DNA from 3 places in the Desulfobacula toluolica Tol2 genome. Region 2 is predicted to be linked to each of the others. Evidence: riboswitches for the same ligand, from Rfam matches in the RefSeq annotation. Region 2 holds a riboswitch; each other region holds the start of a gene.
The links. Region 2 has a riboswitch for cobalamin ahead of TOL2_RS16665 (TonB-dependent receptor). Riboswitches for the same ligand answer to the same signal wherever they lie in the genome.
Positions count from the first base shown of each region.

Region 1 (7,466 bases), 1.3 Mb from region 2:
TCGGGCCGGTGATCCATTTGGGCAATCTGCCTGAGAAACCGCTGGTGAAGGTCTGCACGACCGATCTCCTGAAATTGTGTTGGAATATCGTTTTTCAGCCTGCGCCACAATTGGGCCTGCCATTTGTGTTCCAGGGGCAATTCAACGGGTTCACCCCTGCCGGTTTTGAGCCGATCTTTGCCTTTTGACCAGTCTTCTAACCAGTCGGCCCGGTAGACCTGATACTGATCATAGAGGTCTGCCAGGTGACAGGCCAGCTGGTATTGCTTGCGCTGGTCCTCATCGTGTTCAAGGAACCGGTTCAGGGGTAGAAACGCCTCCTCCTCCGACAGCAGGGGCAAGAGCCTGAAAAACCGCCAAACCAGCCGATCCCTGTCATAGGGAGAGTCCACGGGGATACTGTCATTTCCCAGTACGGAACGATAGGCGGTCCAGACGTAGCGTCCGGGCAGATGAACTTCAAGCCCGGCACTGATACCGCACCCGTCGTCATCAGCCAGGGCAAGCTTGAGCCACTGGGCCATGCCGTTGCTCTGAACGATGAACTGCTCGGTTTCCAGCACCTTCAGGGGATGGGCCTTGATCCAGCCTGCAGCCACTTTTCTCAAGTCTTCCAGGTGGTTGGAATGGATAATGGAAAGGCCGGGGACAATTTCTTGTACGCTGTTGATCTTGTGGTTCTCCATGGTTCGCTCCTGAACGGATTATGCCGGTTGAAGTTATGCTGAATCTCCCTGAAAGGAGCCATTACCAATATTCGCAATGCTTGTAAAGATTTTATATGAACGCAGTAGGTTCTGGGTGCTTTTGATCAGGAAGGGTTTCATCTTGCTTTTCCAATGCATTGCACAGATGAACCTGCCTGAATTCATGCAAGTTCATTACAGGGTTATTATCGGCAATTGCATTTTCATATGAAAGTCTTCAAAAATCCAAACAGTGACTTTCATGTTTTGTTGTGGGCAAACCAGGATGAAAGAACAGTTCTGCCCATGGCAGCTATATGAAAGCTCTTTTAACCTGTTGGAATCAGATCTTTTTTATTTTGCATAAATAAATTTATCTGTCATTGTGTTATTTTTTTGATATGATGGTCATGTAAAAATTCTAAAAAATCGGTTTTGATGCATAAGTATGCAAATCTTTCTATCCTGACAATTTTTTATTTTAAGGAGAAAATAAAATGAAAACAAACAGCTTGTTTCAATCCATCTCTTTAGGAAAATTTGACTTGAAAAACAGAATAGTTATGGCACCCATGACACGAGGGCGTGCCGGGTCAAAGCGTATACCCAATGATCTGATGGCACAATATTATCACCAGAGATCTTCTGCCGGGCTTCTGATAACCGAGGCAACCGTAGTGTCAGAGCAGGGTATCGGCTGGATTGATTCGCCGGGAATCTACACCAGAGAAATGGTCGAGGGCTGGCGGAAAGTCACGAAGAAAATTCAACCAACCGGTACGCCTATTTTTTTGCAGCTTTGGCATTGCGGCAGGGTTTCGCACAGTGATTTTCATAATGGCAAACCTCCTGTTTCTGCTTCGGCAATCAAGCTCAACGGCGATTATATCCACACTCCTCTTGGCAAAAAATCTTACGAAACACCTCGGGCATTATCCGTGGATGAAATCAGAGCAACCATTAATGATTACCGCAAGGCAGCGGTGAATGCCAAAGAAGCCGGTTTTTCAGGGGTGGAAGTTCACGGAGCCAATGGGTATCTGGTAAATCAATTTCTTGATTCAAAAACCAATCACCGCGATGATCAATACGGGGGAAGCCTTGAAAATAGATTCCGTTTTTTTAAAGAAGTGCTGAAGGCTGTTCTGGAGGTCTGGCCTTCAAATCAGGTCGGTGCCCGTATCTCACCGAACGGTGTATTTAATGACATGGGCAGCGATGACTTCAGAGAAACTTACCTTTATGTGGTGGAAGAATTAAATAAATTTAATCTTGGCTATCTGCATATTATGGACGGCCTGGCCTTTGGTTTCCATGACAAAGGAGAACCAATGACCCTGGCTGAATTCAGGCCGGTTTATCAAGGGATCATTATCGGCAATTGCGGTTATACCAAAAAATCTGCCCAAGAAAGAATAGACGAAGGCAATGCGGATTTGATTGCCTTTGGCCGACCGTTTATCACAAACCCAGACCTGCCCGAACGGTTCAAGAATAACTGGCCGCTTTGTCCTGCCGAAGACATGACGTTGTGGTATTCCCCGGGAGCCAAAGGGTATACGGATTATAGCATATTTAAAACAGTTGAATAAATTGTTCTTTTACAGAAAGATATAGACGATCAATGGTTCAAAGCATTTGCCTTATTCTTCTGAAACCGCCTTAGCAATCCTGCCTTTATCCGGCAAAGCCGGCAGCAGAGGCTTTGCCCCTGAAACCGGCTATGTCTTTTCAGTAAGAGATCTAATCTTTTAAAATGTGTAGTTATAGCTGACAAAAAAACCACGTCCTGGCTTGGGAAATCCTTTTTTTTCATAATAATTGTGATCCAGGAGATTATCCACTTTTAAGGTCACTTTGTGGTTATTATAAAATTTTACACCCAAAACCAAATCAACCACGGTAAATCCAGGATATTCTATTTCAGGATACCCGGCAGCATTCCAATCAGTATCCTTCATGGGGCCCTGACTGCGAAAATGAAGCTTGCCATCCAACAGGCCGTCACTATAACCGATACCATAATTGACTGTATGATTTGACACGTTATGAATATCTTTTTGGGTTTTATCGGTCAATTCTTCTTCTGCACTGAAAATACGGGTTCCGTTTACAAAAAATTCAAATGAACGGTTCCATTTGAGGGGGATGCCGACATCATAGGAAAGCAGGTATTCCAATCCATGCATTTCGGCTCCCATGCCGTTTTTATAGGTTTTAGTATTACCGGACTGTTCGGTGATGATTTTATCATCCACATCTGAGTGGAAATAGGTTAGGTCTGCATTGAATCCTGAACTTGGTCTGGCATATCCCATTCCCAGATCATAGGTAACCGAAGATTCAGGGTCCAGATTGGGATTTCCCTTGGTAATCATGTTAACCCCTTCGACCAAGCGTTCTGAATATCCTGCCAGCTGGGCTGCAGATGGGGGAACAAAGGCCTTTCCTATAGTAGTGTGTATACGGATACCTGAATCAAAAAGATAATTCAAACCGGCTCTTGGACTAAAAGTGGAAAAAGACTCTGTTTTCGGATTAAAATCTGTTTTATATGCAGTCACTTCGGTTGAGACGTCAAATGTATCGTACCTCCCGCCCGCAGTAAAGGTCATGCGATTGTCCATGATTTTCCAGATGGTTTCAAGGTATCCGGCAATATTCCGGCGGCTTTCATCCGGTGAGTAGGGGGCTTTTCTGGTATTGTCCTTATTATAGCTTCTGGATTCTTTATCAATATCCTGGTAATCAGCGCCGAAAATGAATTTATGGGCTTGCCATGTAATTTCATCTTTGAGCTGTAAACCGATCCAGTTGATTTCAGAATCATAGCTTTGGTAGGGATCAGCCGGGGCAGAAGGCCAGCCTGCATAGTGTTTGTAGCTTTCAGATAGTTCCCGTGTTTTGTATCCTGTGATACCCAGGCGGTGACTGGCAGTAATTTGGCCTTCAGCAGTCACGTCAAATCCGTGGCGGTCTATATCCTTGTGACCGGACTCGATATCACCCTTAAAAATATCGCCAGGGGTTTTAATATCACGTCCTTGATAAGCATCCAGCCCCATGTCAACCCGCCAATTTCCTCCAAGATTTGCCCCCAGTCTTACATCGGCATTTTGGGTCATATATTCTGTATTGGCGCGTTTGTCTCCGTTTCCCATTTTTAAATCATCCTGCTGGTCATATCTTCGGGCTGATAGATCAAAATCGAAAATATCGTTCAAACTGCCGCCCAAAGCGGCTTTTTGAAAATTGGTATCAAAGGAGCCATATCCCAATTCCACCATTCCCGTCAGTTCACCCGTATTTTTTTTGGTAATCACGTTAACAACACCGCCCATGGCTTCACCACCGTACAACGAGGAGGCTGGACCTTTAAGCACCTCAATTCGTTCAATATTGTCACTTAAAATTGTGGATAGGTTGGTGGCACCGGCGGGCCGGCCGTCAATCAGAATCAATGAGTGTTTCGTGATTCCTGAAAATTCAGGTCTGAATCCGCGAATACCGATCCCGGCTAACGCACCGGGGTATTCAATCACCCCGATGGATGAATTTTTCTTTAGTTGTTCGGTAATGGTTTCACCAGTGGTCAGTTCAATTTCACGGGCATCAATTAATTCTATTTTAACCGGTAAGTTTTGAATTTTTTCTTCACTTCTGGTGCCGGTGACCACCATTTCATCCAATTTTGCAGGTTTTTCACCGGCAATTGCCGGGTTGACCAAACAAAGGCCAGGAACAATAAGGGTCAAGACGATCATGAGTGTGGGTATTCGTTTGTACATTTTCCCCTCCATAAAACAAGCGTCATCATAAAAAGTGAGGTGGGATAAAAAAAGCTCAAAAAAATTGAGTGTATCATCCCTTTGTCTAACCTGGACGGTCTCTTTATAGGCTAACGCCCGGTTTTACCGGGGTGTTTTACAAACAAAAATCCCCGGATCATTTTATTAATAAACGATCTGGGAGTCCCTGATTTTTTCCACAGATTCACATGTGCCATCCCTTTGTCCACGAGGAGTGACATTTCCTATTTCCAGGCAGGTCTTCTGACTTTCGGTTCATCCTAGTAGCTGTTCCTTCCCGGCATAAAACAGCCAGTGGTTTCTTTACAGCGTTCGTCTCCGATTACAGCGGCGGGCCCGTCCCTGATTCAAACAGGGTTCCCATATTATCCCATGTCGGGCACCTGAAAATTGTAAAAATACTTAAAAGAAAAAAAAGATGAAGTCAAATAAAATTTAAAAATTGTTTTTTTTAATCAAACAAAGCATTCATTTATTTTGAATCATTATGTTCATCCGGCTTTTTTCGAGTATTATCAATTGTTGTCAATATATTAAAAGCTTGGTGAATGGATAAAACAAACGACGCTGTTTATACTGAAATTATGCTTGACTTTTTCTTATTTGTCTTGTAGCACAGAGTAAATTTTATCTGGTGCCATCGGCTTAATAGGGAATTTCGTGTAATTCGAAAACGGGCCCGCCGCTGTAATCGGGGACAAATGCTGCAATATGCCACTGTTGATATAATGGGAAGGCGCAGCATGAGGATGATCCGAAAGTCAGAATACCTGCCTGGTAAAACATAGGAAAACCGTGTACGGCAATGCCGGTTTTTCATCGGATCTATTTGGATAAAAAAGGGACATCCTCGGGTCGTAAATTATTTACGGTTCGGGGATTTTTTATTTTTGGGCAGGGAATGTGAGAATGGAAAAAAAACCGTTAAAAATTGTTTATTGCTATACCCATATGTTTTCAAAAAAACTCTGGCAGAAAGCTGCTGCCAGGTTGAAAGATCAGGGGATTGATCTCATGTTTTTCAGGCAGGGATCAGATCCGGAAGGATTGAACAGCCGGCAAACCATCCACGGGGATGTGTTCATGGGAGAGGTGACCAAGGCATTGCCCGGATTCCGGCAGGTTCTGGATCAAGCCCGATCCTTTGAACACCGGATGCTGCTCAGTGAAGAAGGGGCGGATGATTTTTCCAGTTTTACCCGACAAGAAACCCTTAAGGTTCATGAATACCTTAATTTGCCCCATGAAAACAATTTTATCAATGCCATGCTTTTTATTGCATCCTTATGCAACATTCCGGTCTCATTCAATGATCCTGAAACCGTTGCCACCTGCGGCGTGTATCATCCTTCAGCAAATACCTGGTTTGGAACTGCAAATGAGTATATGAACTGGTATATTAGCAAAAAGGCGGACTTTATTCCTTTTGGATGTGCAGGGATTGTCTGCGCTTACAACCAGATTATTGAAGAAAACACAAAAGAAATAGACGCCCTGATAAGGATTCTTGAAACAAACGACCTGATACCCTTTTGTGTGTTTACCCGGGGCGAGGCCCATGCTCCGGATTCATATGATCAACAAAGCAATGCCACGTCTAAAAACCCGTATGACTGGATGAGACTGTTTGAAGCCGGTGATATCCGGCCTGATATTTTGCTCAACCTGCTTGCGGGAAGATTCCTTGCCCGGCCTGAAGACGGAAAATTTTTAAACAGCCTGAACATTCCTGTGATACAGCTTATCAAATCCTATGCTCACTCTGTCGATCAGTGGAAGGCAGACCCGGCAGGCCTTAAAAGCCACAGCATGATTTATTCCCTTTCCCAGCCGGAAATGAACGGGGTAATAGAACCCACCATGGCAGCCTGTGTGGAAGACCCCGGGGAAGGCGCAAGAACAGGCGAATACCGGTTTGAACCTGTACAGGAACGCCTGGAATCACTGGTAAAACGTATCCGGCGATGGCGAATTCTCCAAAAAAAGGCCAATCACGAAAAAAAAATCACCATCGTGCTTCACAACAATCCCTGCAAAGGAGTGGAATCCACCGTGGGCATGGCCGTGGGCCTGGATACATTTGAAAGCCTGGGGGCAACTATAAGGGCATTGGGTGCGGCCGGATATGATATTAAGGATTGCCCGGTTGAGGGTTTGGCTCTGAAAAACGCTGTTTTTGAAAAAAAAGCATTTTCAGAATTCAGATGGACCACGGTGGATGAAATCGTGTCCAAAGGTGGTGGGCTGCATTTCATGGGCGCAGATGAATATCAACCCTATTTCAACGGTTTGCCCAAAGCAGCAAAAGAAAAAATTGAAAAGGACTGGGGACCATTTCCAGGCCAGGGAATGGTTTATGAAAAACAGGACCGAAAAAACCTTGTTATCACAGGACTTTGTTTCGGCAATCTCAAAATTATGGTTCAGCCTAAAAGGGGATGTTATGGTGCCAAATGCAACGGTGAGGTGTGTCGTATCCTCCATGAACCGGATTTGTCTCCACCCCACCACTGGCTGGCGTCCTATAAGTTTATCCGGGATACCTCGGATGCTGTTCTTCATTTTGGTGCCGAAGGGGCATTGGAATACCTGCCCGGCAAGCGGGCCGCACTTTGCCAGACCTGTTTTCCGGATATTTCTCTGGGCGATTTACCCAATATCTATGTATATTGCATGGATATTCCCGGAGAGGGGCTCATGGCAAAACGACGGGCACAGGCCGTGATTGTGGATCATCTTTCTCCGGTTCTCAGCCACATGGGGGCAGATGAAAATCTCATTGAGCTTGAGAGCCTGCTTGCACAATACCAAAAGGCAGACCAGCTGGAGGAATCGGACCGCAGACAAAAACTCAAACAAAAGATGCTGCCCTTGATGGCTGAACTGGAACCGGATGAAAATAAAAAAGGATCAGACGATTTCGAAGATCGGCTCCATACCCTGGGCCGCAGGATCAGGCAGCTTAAAACGG
Region 1 covers NC_018645.1:4,963,633-4,971,098, forward strand. The annotation lists gene recC (exodeoxyribonuclease V subunit gamma) at 1-686, opposite strand, end outside; gene TOL2_RS22220 (alkene reductase) at 1,184-2,278, shown strand; gene TOL2_RS22225 (TonB-dependent receptor plug domain-containing protein) at 2,438-4,474, opposite strand; cobalamin riboswitch at 4,712-4,897, opposite strand; cobalamin riboswitch at 5,111-5,287, shown strand; gene TOL2_RS22230 (cobaltochelatase subunit CobN) at 5,405-7,466, shown strand, end outside.
Region 1: it holds a riboswitch for cobalamin, as region 2 does, so the genes downstream of both, TOL2_RS22225 (TonB-dependent receptor plug domain-containing protein) here and TOL2_RS16665 (TonB-dependent receptor) in region 2, are expected to answer to the same signal.

Region 2 (7,466 bases):
AACTATTCCGTTATTGATCTTTTTGTTTTGTGATAAATTTTTTTCAAGAAAAATCGGGGGGACAAATTCATCAGTTTTATCTGAATCATAGGCGTTTTGTACGGCGCAAACCGGGTCTTGTTCCATCACACCTGCGGCTGCCGTAAAAAGTTTATATGCCTTTTCAACCCGGTCCCATCGGGTATCCCTGTCCATGGCCCAGTACCTGCCGACAAGCGTGGCAATTTTACCGTATTCATGGTGATCCAGATATGCCTGAAGTTGTTTTATATAGTTGATACCGCTGGCAGGTGAGGTGTCCCGTCCGTCAAGGATGGGATGAATGAACAGATTTTCCACTTTGTTTTGTTTTGCCATGTCAATCAAGGCAAACAAATGAGAAATATGGCTGTGAACCCCTCCGTCAGACAGCAGTCCCATGATGTGGAGGCTTTTTTGGTTATTTGAAACCTGTGCCATGAGATCCAAAAGAGCAGGGGTTTTAAAAAAAGACTGATCTTCAATGGCTTTGTTAATTCTTACAAAATCCTGCAGCACTTTTCGACCGGCACCGATATTCATGTGCCCGACTTCCGAGTTGCCCATGGTTCCCTCTGGAAGTCCGACGGCATTGCCTGAGCATAAAAGTTTGCAGGTTGGAAATTTTTTTATCAGAGAATCCAGAAACGGCGTTTTGGCCAGTGCAAATGCATTCCCATGTGTTTCATCACGTATTCCCCAGCCGTCAAGGATCATTAAGATATTGACAGGGTGGGAATTAGAACTCATCGTCGGTCTCCTCTGATCTGTAAGCGTCTTTAAATTCGGAAAGATCTATCCGTTTGGCATCGGCCCACAAGCCTTCGATATCATAAAACGATTTTTTTTCAGATTCGAAAATATGAATAATGACATCTCCGTAATCAAGCAAAGCCCATTCACCTTCTTTAACGCCTTCTACACCAATGGCTTTTTTTTTCTGATTTTTCAAGCTTTTGATCAAATGTTCTGCAATGGATGTCACCTGGCGGTGGGAACTTCCTTCAATAATGACAAGGGTGTCGGTATAAGAGGTTAGCGCTTTGACATTAATGGCGGTAATTGATTTTGCCTTTCTTTCAAATGCCGGAATAAGATATGGTTTAAGATCGTCTGGTGATGCGATGGGGTTTGTCATTTATACAATTCCTTTGCTCTAATAATTTTTTCAACATTTGCAGGCACAAACTCTTTTATGGATTTATTGTTTTTGACCCTTTCCCGGATCATGGTGGATGAAATATCTATTCTGGGCACCTTGCAAATGATAATTTTCTGTTTCTTTGTATGGGAAAATGTATTGTTCTGTTCATTAAAGGTGTACCCCTGTGATATGTTTTCGTCAATAAAAGAGGCAATGGCATGGGTGTTTTTCCAATCTCCTCTCAACATGATGATAATGGGAACTGCTTTGAAAATTTGATCCTTTTTTTTCCAGGTGGTTATATCTAAAAAAGCGTCAGATCCCATTAACAGAAAAAAAAAGGTTTGCAGGCCATATTCTTTTTTAAATTCTTTGATGGTGTCAATGGTAAAAGAGGGGCCTTTTCTGAGCAATTCTTTATCAGACACCCAAAAATTTTTATGGCCCTTTAAGCTTTCTTTTACCATCTTAAATCTTTCACCGGCAGGTGCAAGATTGATGTCAGGTTTGTGGGGAGGTGTTGCAGAAGGGATTAAAAATATTTTTTCCAGGCCACAGGTTTGTTTGACATGCTGAAGAATTCCAATATGGCCATTGTGAAAGGGATTAAATGTTCCTCCGAAAAGTCCCACTTTCATTTTTAACTCTTTGTAAGCTTGGATGATAAAAGCTTTACAAGATCTTTTACCCCTTTCCCGGTTGCAGCTGACAGAGTCAGTACCTGGATGTCTTTTAATGCGTTTTGGAAAGCATCGGCTTTTTCCTGTGTATCCGGCAAGTCCATTTTGTTGAGAACTACAATCTGCATCTTTTGGGCCAGAGATTGGCTGTATTTGGACAACTCATTGTTGATCAGGTTAAAAGATGTCAGTGGAGACTCCGGATCTATCTGGGAAACATCAATCAGATGCACCAGGATGCCTGTCCTTTCAATATGCTTTAAAAAACTGATCCCAAGGCCGATTCCTTCATGGGCACCTTCAATGAGACCTGGGATATCGGCCACAGCAAACGGTTCTCCAAAAGGAGGTTCAACCATCCCAAGGATAGGGGACAGTGTTGTAAACGGATAGTCGGCTATTTTGGGACGGGCTGCTGAGATGCTGCTGATAAGCGTTGATTTACCGGCATTGGGTAATCCTACAAGTCCGACATCGGCAAGCAGTTTTAACTCTAATTTCAGATGTATTTCAATCCCAGGGAGTCCTGGCTGGGAATACCTGGGTGCCCGGTTGGTGGAACTTGCAAACCGTTTGTTGCCTCGGCCTCCCATGCCGCCACGGGCAATAATATATTCATCCTCTGTGTCGGTTAGGTCGACAATGATTTCATTGGTATCTGCATTGGAGACAATGGTTCCAGGGGGAAGGGTGATTGTGCAGTTTTTCCCGTTTTTCCCATGTTTTTGTTTGCCCTGGCCTGACTCACCATTTTTGGCCTTGAGCAATTTTTGACGGCGATAATCAAAAAGTGTTCGTTTACTCTGATCAATTTTCAGAATAACATGACCACCATCGCCGCCATCTCCACCGTCAGGTCCTCCAAATTCAATGTACCGTTCCCTTCGGAAACTTGTGCATCCTCGGCCACCATCGCCTGACTTGACAGTGATAATTGCTTCATCTACAAATTTCACGCGGCATATACGCTGACTTTTTTTCTGTCGCGGCCTTTTCTTTCAAAGGTCACAACACCGTCAATTTTGGCAAAAATAGTATAATCTTTGCCCATACCAACATTGTTGCCCGGATGGATTTTAGTTCCCACCTGTCTGATAAGAATATTTCCTGCAAGAACATTTTCTCCGCCGAATTTTTTAACACCACGGCGCTGTGAGTTTGAATCGCGACCGTTTTTTGAACTACCTGCTGCTTTTTTATGTGACATCTGAATTTCTCCTTGCTATCTAAACCGTAATGGATTCGATTTTAATTTCAGTATAATTTTGTCTGTGGCCTTTGAGTCTTCTAAAGCCTTTCCGGCGTTTATACTTGAAGACCAGTTTCTTTTTGTCCTTTCCCTGCTCAAGAATGTGCGCTTTGACTGCCGCATTTTCAACTTTCGGACTTCCAAGAGTGATGGTTTCACCATCTGAATACATGAGGACATCATCAAATTCAACCTGAGAACCTTCCGTACCATCAAGCTTTTCAACTTTCAGGATCTGTTCTTCATGAACCTTATATTGTTTTCCCCCGGTTCTGATAACTGCGTACATTTTTAAACTCTCCTTATTATTTCAATACTTTTCGCAATTTTAAAAAACTCTGAATTCTATATTTATTGTCTGAATTTGTCAAGATAAACATATTTGAAATTTTTATATTGACTTAGATTCTTTTTTAATTTAAGTCAATATAAAAATTTCAGGTGCCTGTTAAGGCACAATAGGGAACCCTGTGCGAATCAGGGATGGGCCCGCCGCTGTGATCGGAGACGAACGCTGCATTTATGTCACTGGCTTTATAACGCTGGGAAGACGCAGTTAATAGGATGACCCGAAAGTCAGAAGACCTGCCTGAAAAAGTTTAATCTGTCATACCTCGTGGACAAGGGTGGGGCAAATCCAATCTGTGGAAAAATCAGGGAACCTCAGATCATTATCAATAAATGGTCCGGGGTTTTTTTTTGCAAATCCCCGGCAAAAAAGGGGAGGCCTTGAAAAAAAGTTGCCTGAGCAATATCGGGATGTAAAATTAATTTTATTTTTTTATTCCTGCTGTGAGCTTTTTTTCGCGTTCCCCCGATTTAAAAGGGGAAAAATATGAATAAATCCGTATCGGCAGTTCTTCTGGCTGTTGTCATGTTGCTGCTGCCTGGCATGGGGCAGGCTTTAGCTTCTGATAAAAATCAATCCAAAACAAAACTTGAGGATATTGTTGTAACAGTAGGGAGAGTTGCAGAATCCAAAAAAGAGATTGTCAATAATGTTGCCGTGATTGATGAGCAGGAAATCCGAATGTCGTCTGCCAGGGATGTTGGCGATCTTTTAGCGCAAAAAGGCATCGGTGCCATCAAAAAATATCCTGGAAATCTTACTACCATAGGCATCAGGGGATTTAGAACAGATTCCCATGGGAATGACCTGAAAGGGCATGTTCTTATCCTGCTTAACGGTCGAAGATCGGGCACTGGAAATGTGGCAAAAATTATGACCAAAAATGTTGAGCGTATAGAAATCATCAGAGGGCCGGCATCTGTTTTATATGGTTCTGCCGCTGTCGGTGGGGTTGTGAACGTGATTACCCGAAGGGGAAAAGGCAAATTATCTGCTTTTGGTGAAGGGAATCTGGGCAGTTTCGGGCATGAAGATATCAGTGCCGGTTTTGCAGGAGAGTATAATGGGTTTGATTTTTCCGGCAGTGTCACAAGAGAGACGGAAGATGATTATACCACAGCCAGTGGAACAAAATACCATAATACCGGGTTTGACAGCAGGGAAAGCATCAGCATGAATATGGGGTATACACCGTTTCCCAATAATCGAATTGCATTTCTTTATCACGGTTTTAATGTGGATGAAGCCGGCTCTCCAAGTTATTTAAGCCAGAATGATCTGGATGATTATACAGACAAATCAAATTATTCTTTTGATATCGTACTGGACGGCCAGACAACAGATTCACGCTTTGTTTGGAAATTAAAATATTTCCAGGGTAAAGATGAGGATACATGGAATGATCCAACCGGCAGCAACCCTGATGGATGGGATGACGCAATCCTTTCCGAACAAAAAACAGAGAGCAAAGGTATCCAGGCCCAGATTTCAGTTGATTTAGGGCAGGCGCTTATTACCACCGGTTTTGACTGGGCGGATTACGATATTGAAGCGTCCTGGAATCCCCAAAAAACATCTTATGACAATCCTGCAGGATTTTTATTGGGTAAACTAAAACTTTTAGATGACCGGCTGACTCTGTCTGCCGGATTACGGTATGATACCTATGAGGTGGAGGTCATAGACCCTGCAGGCAAGACTGCGGACGACAATCACCTGACGCCTAATATTGGTATTTCCTATCTTTTGACGGATTATTTAAAACTGCGGGCAGGTTACTCCGAAGCCTTTGTTATGCCGGGTGCGGATCAGATGGCTGCCGCCTACTCTGTCTTTGGCAGCAACTATGTGGGTAATCCAGACCTTTCGCCTGAAACAAGCAAAACCTGCGAAGGCGGTTTGGATGTTTTCTACCTCTCCTTGTCCGGTTCTCTGGGGTATTTTTATACTGATTTTAAGGACAAAATAGAATCTGTCACCCGGGCAAACGGAGACAGATCATGGGATAATGTCGGAGAAGCCAGAATATCCGGTTTTGAGGGAAATCTAAGTGTTGATATTGGCGATTATTTTGGATGGGATTTTGAAATCAGACCCTTTGTCGGATTTACCTATCTGACGGAATATGAGGACAGGATAACGGGTGCTGATCTTTTTGAGACGTCAGATTTAACAGCATCTTATGGTATTTCAGTATCTGATTTGAATGGATTTTCAGCAAGACTTAATTTTGCCTATTTCGGAGAAAAGACAATAACCGATTATGAGAGCGGATGGCCTTATCAGGATATAAAAGCCCGGGATTTTACCGTTGCAGATCTGACCATTACCAAAGTTTTATTTGCCACGGATAAAAAAGGCAGATTGGCATTAAATGCCAGTATCAACAATCTGTTTGATGAAGAATATGAATATATAAAAGGATACCCCATGCCGGAAAGAAATTTCTATGTCGGTATGAGATATGATTTTTAATTCGATATTAAAAAAACACAGCCCAGACTTTACCAGTGTCTGTTCTGTTATAAGGTAAATGACTAAATGGAACTTAAATCGCTGATATTGGGCCTGTTTCTATCAACCGGGGCTTTTGCCGTTAAAAGCGGTGGAGGGCTATCTTATGTTTTTCTGCAGGCGCCCGGCAGAACAAGACAACTTCTGACAACCCTGCTGTTCATGGCAGGGTACGGCATTGTCTTTGCCGTTGCTGCTGCTGTTTTGCTGAACGTCGATCTGATGGCGCATATTGATCTGCTGCAGGCGTTTTTCAAGAGCGGGATGACCCTTCATCTCCTTTTAGCCTTGTTGCTGTTGGTTTGGGGGGGCAATCTGATAAAGAACTGCCATGAAAAACAAACATCCACCAGGGGATGGATTCCCCTGGTGGTGCCCTGTCCGGTCTGTTTTGTCGTCATCCTTTTATCCTGTAGTTTTGTCAGTGCTATTTATCCGGATAATTCCGTGGTTTTTTTCGCTCTCTATGCAGGCTTTATTCTGATCAGCCTGGTTGTGGCGTTCACTGTCAGACGCCTGGTCACTAACCAGGGAGCTGCCAAATCATTTCTGGGCAGGCTGATGCTTTATATTGCCGTTTACTTTATTCTTTCGGTCATTGTGATTCCACAATTTGCCGATTTGGATAAAATTTACAGGATATCTTTCACAGACAGTATGTTTGAGCTGTCCCGGGAGAAAATCATCCTGCTCATCCTGAGCATAAGCGCCTTGATTACAGGCTTTATTAACCCTTTAAAAAGAGAATAAACATGCAGATAATGGCTGTATTAAAAACATTTATTTATTTGATTGCCTCTTCCCTGTTCTTGCCGGTATTGCTGATTTTGTCCTGTTTGTTTGTCTGGATGCTGGTCTATTCCGGCACCTTTTTCAGGCTCTGGCTGGAAAGAAGCCGACTTAAAAAACAGGATCAGAACCTGCCGGAACAAATGATGTCAGGCAGATATCAAAACAGTCTTCCGGCTTCGGTGACAAGGATTGTCCAGGCCCTGGAATCCTTAAAAGGATCATATGATCCCATTCCGGTTGTCAACCTGTTAAGGGATGCTGAGCATCGCATGTGGAAATCCCTTGATCCCTTGAAAATAATGATCCGGATCGGGCCGGGACTGGGGCTGATCGGCACGCTTATCCCCATGGGCACAGGACTGGCATCCCTGGGTCAGGGAGATCTGGGTCAGTTGAGCCAGGACCTTGTGGTTGCGTTTACCACAACAGTTGTGGGCATGGCCTTGGGATTGCTGGCCTATTTTTATTTTACAATTCAGCGCCGGTGGGTTGAGCAGGATATCAAAAATATGGAACTGGCTGCTGAATTGTTAACAGGAGATACACATGGTCATGAGATATCTGAAACCTAAACAGAACCGGGGCACAGGTTTTTCCGACAATGATCCAATGTCAGGCGTTGCCAACCTGTTTGATTTGGGCCTTGTCTTTATTGTGGGACTTTTGATTGCCCTGTTTGGTGCATATCATATTGAGGACCTGCTGTCGCAGACATCTGAA
Region 2 covers NC_018645.1:3,649,784-3,657,249, reverse strand. The annotation lists gene gpmI (2,3-bisphosphoglycerate-independent phosphoglycerate mutase) at 1-768, opposite strand, end outside; gene rsfS (ribosome silencing factor) at 758-1,156, opposite strand; gene nadD (nicotinate-nucleotide adenylyltransferase) at 1,153-1,800, opposite strand; gene obgE (GTPase ObgE) at 1,803-2,798, opposite strand; gene rpmA (50S ribosomal protein L27) at 2,795-3,049, opposite strand; gene rplU (50S ribosomal protein L21) at 3,069-3,380, opposite strand; cobalamin riboswitch at 3,514-3,698, shown strand; gene TOL2_RS16665 (TonB-dependent receptor) at 3,927-5,915, shown strand; gene TOL2_RS16660 (DUF2162 family putative transporter) at 5,982-6,704, shown strand; gene TOL2_RS16655 (MotA/TolQ/ExbB proton channel family protein) at 6,707-7,318, shown strand; gene TOL2_RS16650 (DUF2149 domain-containing protein) at 7,299-7,466, shown strand, end outside.

Region 3 (7,466 bases), 1.5 Mb from region 2:
CCAATTTCTATGATCCCATTATAAAGCCTGGGAACAGGCCGGGAAACGATATTTTCATCTATCAAGAATATTTGATTGTTTTTTATAGCCTTAATAATATTAAACCCTGGTTCTTTTTTTATCTGTTCAATGTTCACAGCATTCATCACCCCTTTTTGGGCAAGGAACACATCAATTTGTGATCCTTTGGCAAGTATCTGTTCTTTTCCATAAACGGCAATATTGGTGTTTCTGGATGCTTTTGCATCAGAAGCTACATTGATTCCGCCGGCGGTTTCAAGGGCAAAAATGGGCATGGCTCCTTGTGTGAATGTTTTCATCCGTGTGTGAATGGCCTGGAAATAGACCCTTTTTCTGGGATGAATTCCCCGGGTCAATGCCTGGATATTTGCTGTTTTTTCCTTAAACGTTTGCACCATCTGTTCCGCCTGCAGCTTTTTCCCCGTCAACAGCCCCAATGTCAACCAATAGTCATACATCTCCTTTATGCCTGAAGGCTGAAGTGACACCACGGTAATACCGGATTTTTCAAGCCGCCGGATCAATTTTGGATAGCCATTGTCAATCATGGGCCGTATCAGAACAAGATCAGGCATATACGCTAAAAACTTTTCAGGATCATCATGATATGAAAACTTTATTTTTTTATCAACCTGTGGAGGAAACGTGTCATTAATGCAAACCCCCACAATCTGGTTTTCCAGGTTCAAATGATACAGATTTTCCGTATGAGCGCCATAAAGACTGACAATTCTGGTAAACGGGCTTGAAAAAACAATCCTGCGGCCTTTTTTATCTGTCAGGGTTACAGCCCGCACTTGAGCAGATAAGACCAGGACAATAAAAAGCAAAATTCCTGTTATGGTTTTAAATCGACGGATAATACACCTGCTTTGCTTGAACATGAGCATTGAATTCAACAATGGATGCCACATCAAAGACCTCTTTAATGGTCTCTTGTGTCAGTACATCCTGGGAATTTCCAAATGCGCTTATCTTACCATTTTTGAGCATCAGCAACGAATCAGACCAGGTTGAGGCCAGGTTCAAATCGTGGAATACACTGATCACAATTTTGTTTTTTTCTTTTACAGACTGTTTGACCAGTTGCAGCATGTGCAGGGTATGGTTTATGTCCATATTGGAAAACGCTTCATCCAACAAAAGAATCGGTGTATCCTGGCACAGGGCACGGGCAAACACACACCTCTGTCTTTCCCCTCCTGACAATTCATTGATTTTCCTGTCATGCAAATGATGGATGCCACAAACCTGCATCATTGCCTCCACTTGTTCCACATCATTGTAAGAAGGATGTGAAAATCTTGGTATATAAGGATGTCGCCCCATCATTACCACGTCTTTTACACTGAATGGAAAATTTATTGTATGGTCCTGGGAAACAAGGGCAATCTTTTTTGAAATATCTTTTTTTGAAAGAGACAAAACAGGTGCCTGATCAATATCAATATATCCGGTATCAGGTTTTAAAAAACCTGATATCAAATCCAGAAGAGTGGTCTTTCCACTGCCGTTAGGGCCGAGAATAGAATAAAAACTTCCCGACACAAAAGAACAGCTTATGTTTTTGATGATCCGGTCACGGTCATAGGCAAAGCACAGGTCGTTTAGTGTTAACTTCATACGTCGCCTATTTAAACCTGTTCTTTTTAAAAATCCAGCAAAAAACAGGACCGCCTGTCAGGGCTGTCAAAACGCCAATGGGTATTTCATGGGGAAGGACTGCCCGGGTAATTGTATCGGCCAGCAACAATAAAAAGGCCCCTGCCAGCATGGATAAGGGAATAAGTTTCCGGTTGTCAGGCCCTGTGATAAACCTGACCGTATGCGGAACCAGCAAACCCACAAACCCTATAATACCTGAAACAGAAACACAGATGGCCGCCAGCATTGAACCGGTTATCAACAAGATTAAAGTCGTTTTTTTCAAATCAACACCAAGGCTTGTGGCGGATTTGGCCCCAAGTGCGACCAGGTTCAGATCACGGGCAAAAAATATTGAAACAAACAGACCAATCAACAGAAAAATCACAACAACAACAAAATCAAACCAGGTTTTGGAAGCAAAACTTCCCATAAGCCAGAAAATAATGACCGAGACCTGTTCATTGGCAATAAATTTTAAAAAACTGATACCGGCAGAAAGTATTGCAGCGACAATAATTCCGGATAAAATCAAATTGTTGGAGGATAGCCCGGCCATGGGGTTTTTTGATGAATAAGATAAAAAGATGACCACAAACAAAGTAACACAAGCACCTGTAAAGGCAAAAGCCGGAACGGAAACAAAGGCTGCACTTAAGTTTAATAATATGGCAATACTTGCACCAAATGCTGCACCAGCTGATACGCCAAGGGTATAGGGATCGGCCAGGGGATTTAGCAATATGCCCTGAAACAAACTCCCGGATACGGCAAGTGCCGCCCCGACAGCGGTACAGGTCAGTATTCTTGGAAGCCGCACATCAAACAGAACAGCCAGATAGGTTTCACTGGCATTTCCCATGATTTGATGACCGGTCAATTTTCCATAAAGAATGCTGATAATATCAACTATTGGAATCCTGATATATCCCATGGAAAGCGAAACAAGGGTCATTAAAATAAGAAAAAGGGAGAAAAGGACCACCAGATATCCTATTCTCCCCTTTGATATGGCAACCGGTATACTCAAATTTTTGCCATAATCTACAGGCCTGCACCTGAAGCTTTTGCAGCATCTTTTATACAAGACACAAAAAGATTTGCGAATTGATTATTAAATTCGGCACTAAAGTTTTGTTCTACTTGGTTAAGGTCGTTCCGGTAATGTTCAAATTGTTCCATATGAAACAGATGGGCGGATTGAGCTGCTTCCGGCGAGACTGTGATAAAATTTGCAACAATAGTAGATTTGGCTTGGAGGGTTGAGCATAGAATCAGGCCCAGAAAGAGAATCAGTACAATAAATTCAAATTTTTTCATAACACTTCCTCTGTTATTATCAATACTAATAACACGAAACTGGGCATAACAAAAAAACCCATATCAGAAACTGTCTGATATGGGAACCGTTTTTATCCTCATTTTCTTGATCTGCCCAAGTCCTCGCAAGCAACACGACCAAAGGTTTTCAGGCAGGCTTTCTGACTTCCGGATCAATTGAGTCGTCACCCCTTCCCGTTAACTCCAACTTATTGAACAGTGGCAATAGTGACGTTCATCCCCGATTACAGCGGCGGGTCCGCTCCTGATTTTCACAGGATTTCCTTTTGACTGCACCTAAGCAGCACCTGAAACCTTTGATAAAATAGATGGATTCTACAACGGTGTCAAGAAAAACTTCATATCTTTATCAATTTTTTCAAATACATATAAAAACTCCAGGGTTCTTTTTTTCCGTCAAGGTTAAAATAAAAAAACAACGGCGGGTTTGTATGATGGTTCAAATGACGTTATCATGCCTATTTGATGCAATCATCTGCAAACAAAGACGTGACGGCAAATTTTTCAACATCAACAAGTCCTAAGTCGGTTATTTTCAGCTTTGGAACCGGTGACAGACATAAAAATGATAAAATCATAAACAATGACGGGTGGTCACTTCCCAATATTTTCACCTTTTGTTTTAAAATTTTCAAATCAGCAGCTGTTTTCTCAAAACTATTATTGGACAGCAAACCTGCAACAGGTAAAGGCAAATCAGCGACCACCTGATTATTATCAACAACAACCAGTCCTCCCTGCATTTTTTTTATCCTTTGAAAAGCTGCAAACATATCCACATCATTGGTTCCGGCTATCACAATATTATGGGCGTCATGAGCAACCGTTGACCCGATTGCCCCTCGCTTGAGTCCAAGCCCCCTGACAAAGGCTTTTCCTATACGGCCCGTAGCATTGTGTCTTTCTATGACAACGATTTTGAGAATATCACGGCTGATATCGGATTCAATATAATTGTTTTTAATCCTGGCAGTGGCAATAAATTTATCCGTTACAATCTGACCTTGCAGGATATCAATGACAAGGATCTTGCTGCCTGCCGCAGGAATTTTGAAATCTGCCCGGCTCAGTTCGCCAGGATTCATTGTCCCCCTTAACTTGGGGATTTTATGAAGAGGGCGGCAAATCAATGACTGATTTTTCAGAACAGGCACACCTTTTTTATATACAGCCTCGATTTTCACCTGTTTATAATCAGAGAGCAAAACAAAATCCGCCCAAAAGCGGGGTTTTATTGCCCCTATATTCTTTAGCCCATAGTGATTTGCAGTGTTGATGGTGGCAACCTGATAAGCGGTTATGGGAGCCATTCCCAAAGAGATAGATTTTCTCAGTGAATGATCAATATGCCCTTCTTCCAGCAGGTCATCAGGATGTTTATCATCCGTGGCAAAGGAAAAGTGCCATGAATTTTCTTTTGTTACAATGCCGATCAAATCTTCCAGGTTTCTTTCCGAAGTACCTTCCCGGATTAAAATGTGCATGCCCTTTTGAAGTTTTTCCTTGGCTTCTTTAGCAGATGTTGATTCATGGTCGCTGTCAATTCTGGAAAATATATACGCATTCAAATCTTTTGCGCTGATACCCGGAGCATGCCCGTCTATTTTTTTCCATTTGGCTGCGGCAATGCGTTGATGGACTTCTTCATCACCATTAATGACCGCAGGATAATTCATCATTTCACCGATTCCGGCCACCCCTTGCTTGTGTATCATGGCACACAAGTCCTTGTGACCGATATTGTCACCTGAAGTTTCAAGCGGTGTGGCCGGTACGCATGACGGCAGCATGACAAACACATCCAAAGGAACCTGTTTGATACTGTCCAGGACATACCGAATTCCTTCCAGCCCCAGCACATTGGCAATTTCATGAGGATCTATGATTACGGCAGTGGTTCCCCGCTGCAGCACGGCCCGTGAAAATTCAGGAAGTGTCAGCATGGTGCTTTCAAAATGCATATGCCCGTCAATAAAACCGGGTGACATGTAAAGACCCTGTGCATCAATGATTTTTTTTGCATCATACTCGCCAAACCCGATAAAGCGACCGTCACATACAGCAACATTCCCGGTATGAATCTCACCGGAAATAACATTGATAACCCGTACATTTTTTATCAGTAAGTCCGCAGGCACCTCACCCCTTGCCACAGCCAGATTGTGCAAAAAATTTTTCATCCTCCCCCCTCCCCTTTAAACTTTGGAAACAAAAATATCCTGATTCAACACATCAAGGGCATTAAAACCAACCTTTAAAGAAAACAAAACAGACAATATGACACAAAAATATCCTGTGTAGAAAATGGAAAACATAATGGCAATCTGGTATTTGATGGCCACAATGGGAATGGAGCCGCCAAGGATCTGCCCGGTCATCATGCCCGGCAACGAGACAAGGCCTATGGTTGCCATGGTCGCCATGGTCGGTGTAACGGCGGCTAAAAAACTTTGTCTGAAATAGGGTTTTAATGCCTGAATGCGGCTGCACAATAAAGACAAAGAATAAAGATAAACTTTTTCATCCCTCCTTATTCCGGAGTAAAAATTATTCAACACGATAATGATACTTCTCAGGCAATTGCCAAGCAGCATGCCCCCAATGGGAATCATATATTTTGCTTCAAACAGATTATCAATTCTCACCACTGCCGCATTAAAAAAAAACAGCATAATGGTAAACGGGAACAGCAGGGCAAAAAATACAGGGATAAAAAATTTTCTGAGTTTCAGGTTGCTGGACTTTAAAATTGACTGACAGGCAATTGCTATCATGATCAGCAGATAAACCGTGTTTAAAACCGGTGAATTGAACTTGAATAAAAATTCAAGATAAACCCCGACAAAACTCAATTGTATACACATCCTGACAATAGAAGTGATCATGGTTTTGTTTATCTCAAGCCCCAGATGCCGATTGATATAAAAAACCGGAACAAGAAAAATCAAAAATGAGGCAAGAGAAAAAATACTAAGATCCAAAGCACCCAATTTACATCCACCTCACTGTTTTAACCCCCGGGTTATTCTTCCAGACATCATCATGGGAAACAATTATAATTGTTTTATTCTGATCAAGAATCCAATCGACCACTTTTTTTTTCATATTATCATCAAGGGCCGAGGTAGGCTCATCCAAAAGCCATACGGGACGATCCAGAAGAAAACAGATTAACAGGCCCATTCTTTGGCGCTCTCCGCCTGATAAATTTTTGACGTTCTGCTCAAGCAGCATATGATTCAATTCTAAAAATTCCATGAAAGACTCTAATTTTTTTTTGTTCAGGTCTTTTTTCCGGTTCCGGGTGAAAATCTCATCTATAATATTGCATACCTGATCATTTCTCAGATCAATGTCCTGGCTCAGATAAAAAATGAGTTCTCGGATCTGTTTAATATGAAATTTATCAATTGTTTGCCCGTTAATAGTCACCACACCTTGGTCAACCTGTTCAAATCCCAAAAGAATTTTAAACAGGGTTGTTTTGCCTGCACCTGATTTTCCCTGAATCAAAACTTTTTCATTTTTCATGACAGACAGGTTTAAACCGGAAAAAATATCATTACCATCCCGGTTCAAGTATACGGACTCAAGCTTGATCATTCTGTGCCACCTTATGCATAAATCGTAGCCATAGAAACATAATCATCTTCAGGCAATCTAATTCCTCCTGGTATTCCTATTGTTACTGCAGCTAAGAGATTGCCATCATTTGCTTCAGCAAATACATGACGGGAATCATGATATTATCTACGTCTGCTATGGAATCTTCTGCGCTTAAATTCTGAGAGCTGAGTTAATTACTGACAGATTTACTTACAGGAATTTGATAAAAAGTCAAGGGGTTGGCCCGGCAATATCATGGTATTTTGTTTCTATAAAACTTCAGTCAGGTCATGGGCGGGGTGGATTCGCTGCTTCTGACCTGTCTGCCGCGTCTGCCAAACTAAAGTTCGAAAATTGAGTTCATTTCTTGATAAAATGCGTTGACAATATTATGGTGATATTCAGTATTTGAATGAAAATCTGAAATGACAGGATAAAAATGGACCATAGCCTGATTGACAAAGTATTCCCCGATCTTGATAAAGATTTGTTAAAAATTGAAAAAAACAGGGAGGCCGCTTTCAGGGAAAGCCTTGAAAAATCCGGATGCAAAATTGATTTGAACTCAAATGTAACATCAGATCTTATACGGGTATTGCTTTTCAGCGAATATGTTGCAGCCAGCATCACCAGGAATCCTTTTATATTCAAGGAGATGATCGAATCAGAAGACCTGTTCAAATCCTATTCCAAACAGACCTATGCCATAAAGCTTGAGAAAAAAATTTCCATCGGCATGGATGAGTCAATGGCCAAGCAAATCCTCTTACAGACCAAGCTGTATGAAAGCATAAGAATCGCCTGGCGTGATTTGACAGGCAACGCCCTGCTCGAAGAGACGCTTTGTGATCTTT
Region 3 covers NC_018645.1:5,133,716-5,141,181, reverse strand. The annotation lists gene TOL2_RS22985 (ABC transporter substrate-binding protein) at 1-935, opposite strand, end outside; gene TOL2_RS22980 (ABC transporter ATP-binding protein) at 868-1,644, opposite strand; gene TOL2_RS22975 (FecCD family ABC transporter permease) at 1,652-2,695, opposite strand; gene TOL2_RS22970 (hypothetical protein) at 2,710-2,985, opposite strand; cobalamin riboswitch at 3,120-3,312, opposite strand; gene ade (adenine deaminase) at 3,465-5,186, opposite strand; gene TOL2_RS22960 (ABC transporter permease) at 5,202-5,996, opposite strand; gene TOL2_RS22955 (ABC transporter ATP-binding protein) at 5,998-6,609, opposite strand; gene glnE (bifunctional [glutamate--ammonia ligase]-adenylyl-L-tyrosine phosphorylase/[glutamate--ammonia-ligase] adenylyltransferase) at 7,052-7,466, shown strand, end outside.
Region 3: it holds a riboswitch for cobalamin, as region 2 does, so the genes downstream of both, TOL2_RS22970 (hypothetical protein) here and TOL2_RS16665 (TonB-dependent receptor) in region 2, are expected to answer to the same signal.